3 regions of the Pseudokineococcus sp. 1T1Z-3 genome follow, and region 1 is predicted to be linked to each of the others. Evidence: riboswitches for the same ligand, from Rfam matches in the RefSeq annotation. Region 1 holds a riboswitch; each other region holds the start of a gene.
What was found. A riboswitch is a leader RNA that binds a small molecule or an ion and turns the genes downstream of it on or off. The one in region 1 is predicted to bind S-adenosylmethionine.

Region 1 (2,250 bases):
ACGTGGCTGTGCAGCGAGAGGCCGTCGACGAAGCGCCGGCCCGCCTCCAGGCCGCCGACGATCTCGAACGAGAGCACGCCGCCGGCGCCGCGCGGCGCGTACTTCTGCTGCCGGGCGTGCCACGGGCTGGACGGCAGCCCCGCGTACTGGACGCGCTCGACGTCCTCGCGCGCCTCCAGCCACTCGGCGACCGCCTGGGCGTTGGCGACGTGCCGCTCCAGCCGCAGGCTCAACGTCTCGATGCCCTGACCGAGCAGGAAGGCGTTGAACGGGGAGATCGCCGGCCCCAGGTCGCGCAGCAGCTGCACCCGCGCCTTGAGGATGTACGCGAGGTTCGCCCCGAGCTCGCTGCCGACACCAAGGTCCCGCGCGTAGACCAGACCGTGGTAGCTCTCGTCGGGGGTGTTGAAGCCGGGGAAGCGCTCGGGGTGGGCGGCGTAGTCGAAGGTGCCGCCGTCGACGATCACCCCGCCGATCGCCGTCCCGTGACCGCCGAGGTACTTCGTCGCCGAGTGCACGACGACGTCGGCGCCCCACTCCAGCGGGCGCGAGAGGAACGGCGTGGCCACCGTCGCGTCCACGACGAGCGGCACCCCCACCTCGTGCGCGACCGCCGCGACGGCCTCGACGTCCAGGACGTCGCCCCGCGGGTTGGGGATGGCCTCGCCGTAGAAGACCTTCGTGTTCGGCTGCGCCGCAGCGCGCCACGACTCCGGGTCGTCGGGGTCCTCGACGAAGGTCGTCGTCACGCCGAGCTTGGGCAGGGTGTAGCGCAGCAGGTTCACCGTGCCGCCGTAGAGGCTCGGGCTGGCGACGACGTGGTCGCCGGCCTCGGCGACGTTGAGGATCGCCAAGGTCTCCGCCGACTGGCCGGAGGCCACGAGCAGCGCCCCGACACCGCCGTCGAGGTCGGCGATGCGGTTCTCGACCGCCTCCGTCGTCGGGTTGGTGATGCGTGTGTAGATGTTGCCGATCTCGCTGAGCGCGAAGCGGGCGGCGGCCTGCTCGGTGCTCGCGAAGGAGAACGACGTCGTCTGGTGGATCGGCAGGGCCCGCGAGCCCGTCGTCGGGTCCGGCGCCGAGCCCGCGTGGATTTGTCGGGTCTCGAAGGACCAGCCGCCCGGCGCGGGCGCGTCGGACAGCGGGCCCGCCTCGGCGACGTCCGGCGTCTGCGGCTCGGCGGCAGGTGTGCTGGTGGGCTCGACGGACATGGGGGCGCTCCCGTGCTCAAGGGCTCGCGTGAGCCCGCGCTTGCCGCGCCCGGACGGACGACGGCCCGGTCATCACCCGGGGCACCCCGCCGCAGGAGGAGGGTTGCCGGCCAGCGAGCCGGGGCTTGACGCTGGCGCTCATGACCTGGCGAGGACGGTAGGACACCGGCGGCGACGCCCGGGACCCGCGTCTCAACCAGCGGGACGCACAGGGGTGACGCCGGCCCCGGGCAGGCGGAGCACCGCAGCCGTCCCCCGGGTCCCGTCGGGGCGTGGCGCCAGGACCACGTCGCCCCCGTGCGAACGGGCGATGCCGCGGGCGATGGGCAGCCCCAGGCCTGCGCCGCCGGCGTCGCGGGAGCGCGCCTCGTCCAGGCGCACGAGCCGCTCGAAGACGCGCTCGCGGTCCGCCTGCGGCACCCCCGGGCCGTCGTCGAGGACCGTGACGACCGCGTCGTCGCCCTCCCGGCCCGTCCGCACCTCGACGGAGCCGTCCGGACCAGCGGCGCGGACGGCGTTGTCGAGCAGGTTCGCGAGCACCTGCGCGAGGCGGTCGGCGTCGGCACGCACGCGCAGCGGCGGTCCTGACGCCAGGTGCAGGGCGGCCGACGGCCGCAGGCGCCGGTCCTCGACGGCCGTCCGCGCCAGGTCGCGCAGGTCGACGTCGGCGAGCTGCAGCTCCAGCCCGCGGTCGATGCGGGCCATCGTCAGGAGGTCGTCGACGAGCCGCGACGCACGCCGGGACTCCCGGGCGACCGCGGCGGCGAGCCGCTCGGTCTCGGCGCGGGGGCGCTCGGCGCGCACGAGCAGGTCGGCCGCCGCGTGGACGCCGGCCAGCGGCGTCCGCAGCTCGTGCGCCGCCTCGGAGAGCAGCGCACGCATCCGCTCCTCCGAGGCGCGGGCCCGCGCCTCGGCGCCCTCGACGGCGTCGAGCATGTCGTCGAACGCCGCCGCGGTACGGCCCAGCTCGGTGCCGGGCCGGTCGGGCCGCAGCCGGCGACCCCGGTCGCCGGCGGCGATGGAGCGCGCCGTCGCGGTG
Region 2 (2,250 bases), on a different contig from region 1:
GTCGGCGTGGTGGTCCAGGTAGGACTCCACGGCGAAGCGTCCGCCACGCGCGACGTCCTCGCCGGCCTGCGCCCGCCGGCCGAAGCGGGCGTCGACCTCCTGCGCGCTGCGGTAGGTGGTGTGGGCGATCCGGCGGGCGACGCCCAGGCCGTGGTGGGGCCCGAGCCCGTCGGGCGCGTCGTGGTAGTCCCCGCCGGCGTAGCGCGGGTCCCCCTCGATCGCCGCGAGCTGGGCCGCCGCCCAGGCGATCTGGTCGGCGCTGGCCTCCGCGCAGGAGGCCAGGACGAGCAGCCGGCGCACGCGGTCGGGCGCGCAGACCGCCCACTCCAGCGCCCGCATCCCCCCCATCGAGCCCCCGAGGACGAGCGCGAAGGAGGCCACCCCGAGGGCGTCGGCGAGCGCCTCCTCGGCGGCCACCTGGTCCCGGACGGTCAGCGCCGGGAAGCGGCTGCCCCAGGGCCGCCCGTCCGGGGCCGGTGACGCCGGGCCGGTGCTGCCGCGGCACCCGCCGAGGGCGTTGGGCGCCAGCACGCACCACCGGTCGGTGTCCAGCGCGAGCCCGGGACCGACGAGCCCCTCCCACCAGCCGGGCGTGGGGTGGCCCTCCCCCGCCGGTCCGACGACGTGGCTGTCACCGGTGAGCGCGTGGCAGACCAGGACGACGTTGGCCCCGTCGGCGTCGGGTCGGCCCCAGACCTCGTAGGCCATCTCGACGCCGGGCAGCACCGCGCCGGACTCCAGGACGAGGTCGCCGACGAGCACGCTGCGCCGCTCGCCCACCGGGTCGCCCGGGCGCCAGGCCGCGCTCGCGGGGGGCGGCGGCTGGGGCGAGGCCGCGGGTGCCGCCGCCGCCTGCCCGCCCGGGGCGGCAGGCACGGCGGCGGTGCGCGCCGGCGGCACGGGCGTCACGGCCGGGACGACGGAGAGGGTGCTGGCCACGGCGACCTCCTGGTCGAGGGGCCGTGCGACGCCGGCCCGCGCTTGCCCGCCGACGACCGACGGGCCCGGTCATCACCCGGGGCACCCCACCGCGGAGGAGGGTTGCCGCCCAGCGAGCCGGGGCTTGGCGCTGGGACTCATGACCTGGGCCGACGGTACCTGCCCCGGCTGCGGGTCCTCAAGGCGCGTCCCTCGCCCGGCGCGGGCGCCGCTGCCGCTCACCGCGGGACGTCAGCCGCACGGCGGGCGCTGGTCCTCCTCACGGCGGGCGCGGACCCACGCGGGCGTCGCCCCGGCGTCAAGGACGTCGAGCACGAGCTGGCCCATCGAGGAGGCTGGAGCGACCTCGACCGACCGCTGCGCGCAGTGCACGGCCCGCGCGCCGTCACCGGCGAACCAGGCCGACCACGCGAGGGCGCCCAGAGCCTCGGCGCCGTCGGGGCCGGGCACGTGCCGCACGACGGCAGCCAGGAGCGCGTCGACGGGGTCGACCAGCGCGGGGACCGGCTCGCGGGCCTGGTCGGCCGCGCCGACCACCTGCTCCATGAGCGCCGCGGACCGACCGGCGTCGTCGAGCCCGCGCAGCAGCAGCCCCGGCACGTCGCCGGCCTCGTCGAGGCACGACACGAGCAGGGCGTCGCGGAGCCGGGGGTCCCGCAGGCTCGCGGCCAGACGGCCCAGCAGGACGGGGTCGTGCCGCTCCCCCGCGGGCAGGTCCGCGTCGGGCGCCGGCCCGTCGGGCCCCACGGGCAGGGCTCGTGCCGCCTCGGCCGCCCCCCGCTCGACCGCGACGGCGCGCTGGAGGGCCTGCCACGCCTCGACGCGCACCCGGGCCGACCGCTGCTCGTCCTGACCGCTGCGGCGCTGCCGCGCCCGCTCGGCGGCGACGCCACGCCGGGCCTCCTCCTGCGCCGCCGAGGACACGGGCACGAGGTCTGCGAAGAGGTCCTCGCGCGTGGTCAGCGGGGCCGAGCCCGCGACGACCATCTCGGCGGCGACCCGGCTGCCGAGGACCTCGGCGAGCGGCGCCCCCTCCGGCGGGCAGCACCCCTTGCGGCAGGCCAGGCTGCGGTAGCACCGCCCGTCGACCCACCAGGACTCGCGCAGACCGACGCCGGCCTCCCGGCAGCGGAGCTCGAGGAGCGCCTGGAGGAGGTCGGGGGTCCCCGCGTCGCGCGGGTCGAGCCAGGGGTCCCCGGGCGGGCCCTGGTCGTCGTAGAGGACGGCGACGACCTCCTGCGCGCCGTCGGCGACCATGTGCCCCACCGTCGAGGTCACCACGAGGTCGAGGTGGGCGGCGGCCTGCTGCTC
Region 3 (2,250 bases), on a different contig from region 1:
AGCCGGTCGACGTCCTCTGCCCGCGTGCCGACGCCGACGCTCGCCCGCACCGCCCCGCCGGGCAGCCCGAGCCGCGCCAGCAGCGGGTGCGCGCAGAAGCGCCCGTCGCGCACCCCGACGCCGTGCTCGGCCGACAGGTACGCCGCCACGAGCCCCGGGTCCACGCCGTCGACGGTGAAGGTCACGACCCCGATGGACGACGGCACGTCCTCCAGCGCCCGGACGACGCGGACGCCCGGCACCTGCGCCAACCCGTCGAGGAGTCGCGCGCGCAGCGCCTGCTCGTGCGCCTCCAAGGCGCCGTCGTCCAGGGCGGAGAGCGCCTCGCACGCGGCGGCGAGCGCGGCGGCGCCCAGGACGTTCGGCGTCCCGCCCTCGTGCCGGGCGGGCGCCGTCGCCCAGCGGACGTCGTCGGCGCCGACCTCCTCGACCGCTCCCCCGCCGGCCAGGTGCGGCGTGCCGGCGTCGAGCCAGTCGCGGCGCCCGACGAGCGCGCCGGCGCCGAAGGGCGCGTAGAGCTTGTGGCCGGACAGGGCAACCCAGTCGACGCCGTCGCGCGCGAGGTCGAGCGCCCGGTGCGGGGCCAGCTGGGCGGCGTCCACGGCCAGGCGCGCGCCGTAGTGGTGCGCCAGCGCGGCGAGACGCGCGAGCGGCAGCTCCTCGCCCGTGACGTTGCTCGCGCCGGTGACGGCCAGCAGCGACGTCGGCGCTGCGGCCAGCGCCCGCTCGAGCGCCTCCACCGTCCCCTCGAGCGTGCTGGCCGCCGCGACGACCCGCTGGGTGACGCCGCGGTGGCCCTGCGTGCGCCACGGCAGCAGGTTGGCGTGGTGCTCCAGGTCGAGCACGAGCACCGACCCGCCGTCCGGCACGCAGCCGGCGAGGACGGCGAGGGCGTCGGTGGTGTTGCGCGTCCAGACGACGACGTCGTCGCGGCGGGCGCCGACGAAGCCGGCGACGACGTCGCGCGAGCCCTCCAGCACGGCGGTGCTCACCTGCGAGGCGTACCCGGCGCCGCGGTGGACGCTCGCGTACAGCGGCAGCACCCGCTCGACGTGCTCGGCGACCCAGACCAGCGCGGGCGCGCTCGCGGCGACGTCGAGGCCCGCGTAGCGCGCCTCGCCGCCGGTGACGAGCGGCACGCGCTCCTCGCCGCCGACGACGGGGAGCAGCGGGTGCTCGCCGGGCGCGGGCGCGGCCCGCAGACGCCGACCCCCCGGCTGGCGCTGCCCGACGGCGAGACGCCCGGCAGCAGGAGGCCGCGCGGCGGGCACGAGGGCGAGACGGGGGGCAGCACTCACGGCAGTCTCCTGGAGAGCCAGGACCCGAAGGTCCGCGCTTGCCGCGCCAGGGCCGGCGCGGCCAGGTCCTCACCCGGGGCACCCCACCGCGGAGGAGGGTTGCCGGCCAGCGAGCCGGGGCTTGTCGCTGGCGCTCTTGACCTGCTCGCACCGTAGGGCACGAGGCGCCCGGTGACCAGCCCTCGGGACGGGTGCCCACCGTCCGGACCGCGGGCGCCGTTCAGCCCGCGAGCAGCCTGCCCAGCACGAGCCCGCCGCCGGCCGCGGCGGTGCTCATGAGGACGGTGACGAGCGCGGCGGCGGCCGCCGCGGCGGCACGACGCTCCTGCCCGAGCCGCAGCACCTCGACGACGGCGGTGCCGAAGGTCGTGAAGCCGCCGCAGAAGCCGGTGGCGACGACCGGCAGGACGGCGCCCGACTCCGCCCCGCCGAGCAGACCGGTCGCCAGCCCGATGAGCAGCGAGCCTGCGACGTTGACGACCGCTGTGCCCCAGGGCCACCGGCCGCCGAGGGCGCTGCGCACCTCGCCGTCGACGACGACGCGCGCGACCGCACCCAGCCCGCCGGCCAGGCACACCGCGAGGAGGACGGCGGCGCTCACCGCGCCACCTGCGGGCCTGGCGCCCCGCGGCCGACCGACGACGCCAGGGCGACGCCGACTGCCGCGGCCGCCACCCCCGCGACGAGCGTCGTCCCGGCGTAGGCGAGCGCCGTCGCAGGGCTGGCGCCGGCCAGCTCGACCGTCTCCAGGGCGAGGGCGCTCGTCGTCGTCAGCCCGCCGAGCAGACCGGAGCCCACGACGACGCGCGTGGCCCGGCGCGCCCCGACGTCCGGCCCGCGCCGGGCGAGGGTCTCCAGCAGCAGGCCGAGCAAGAAGGCGCCGACGACGTTGACGAGCAGCGTCCCCGCCGGCCAGGCGCCCTCCTGCGGCGGCAGCGCGAGCCCTGCGGCC

Region 2: another riboswitch for S-adenosylmethionine. It lies ahead of metX (homoserine O-acetyltransferase MetX); the one in region 1 lies ahead of WDV86_RS08260 (bifunctional o-acetylhomoserine/o-acetylserine sulfhydrylase).
Region 3: another riboswitch for S-adenosylmethionine. It lies ahead of WDV86_RS01155 (aminotransferase class V-fold PLP-dependent enzyme); the one in region 1 lies ahead of WDV86_RS08260 (bifunctional o-acetylhomoserine/o-acetylserine sulfhydrylase).

The regions. Positions count from the first base shown of each region.
Region 1 covers NZ_JBBHZF010000023.1:175,117-177,366, forward strand. Annotated here, with positions in the region: gene WDV86_RS08260 (bifunctional o-acetylhomoserine/o-acetylserine sulfhydrylase) at 1-1,211, opposite strand, end outside; SAM riboswitch class IV at 1,243-1,357, opposite strand; gene WDV86_RS08265 (sensor histidine kinase) at 1,404-2,250, opposite strand, start outside.
Region 2 covers NZ_JBBHZF010000020.1:59,608-61,857, forward strand. Annotated here, with positions in the region: gene metX (homoserine O-acetyltransferase MetX) at 1-876, opposite strand, end outside; SAM riboswitch class IV at 973-1,084, opposite strand; gene WDV86_RS07300 (DUF4192 domain-containing protein) at 1,171-2,250, opposite strand, start outside.
Region 3 covers NZ_JBBHZF010000001.1:265,008-267,257, forward strand. Annotated here, with positions in the region: gene WDV86_RS01155 (aminotransferase class V-fold PLP-dependent enzyme) at 1-1,202, opposite strand, end outside; SAM riboswitch class IV at 1,328-1,440, opposite strand; gene WDV86_RS01160 (fluoride efflux transporter FluC) at 1,519-1,899, opposite strand; gene WDV86_RS01165 (fluoride efflux transporter FluC) at 1,896-2,250, opposite strand, start outside.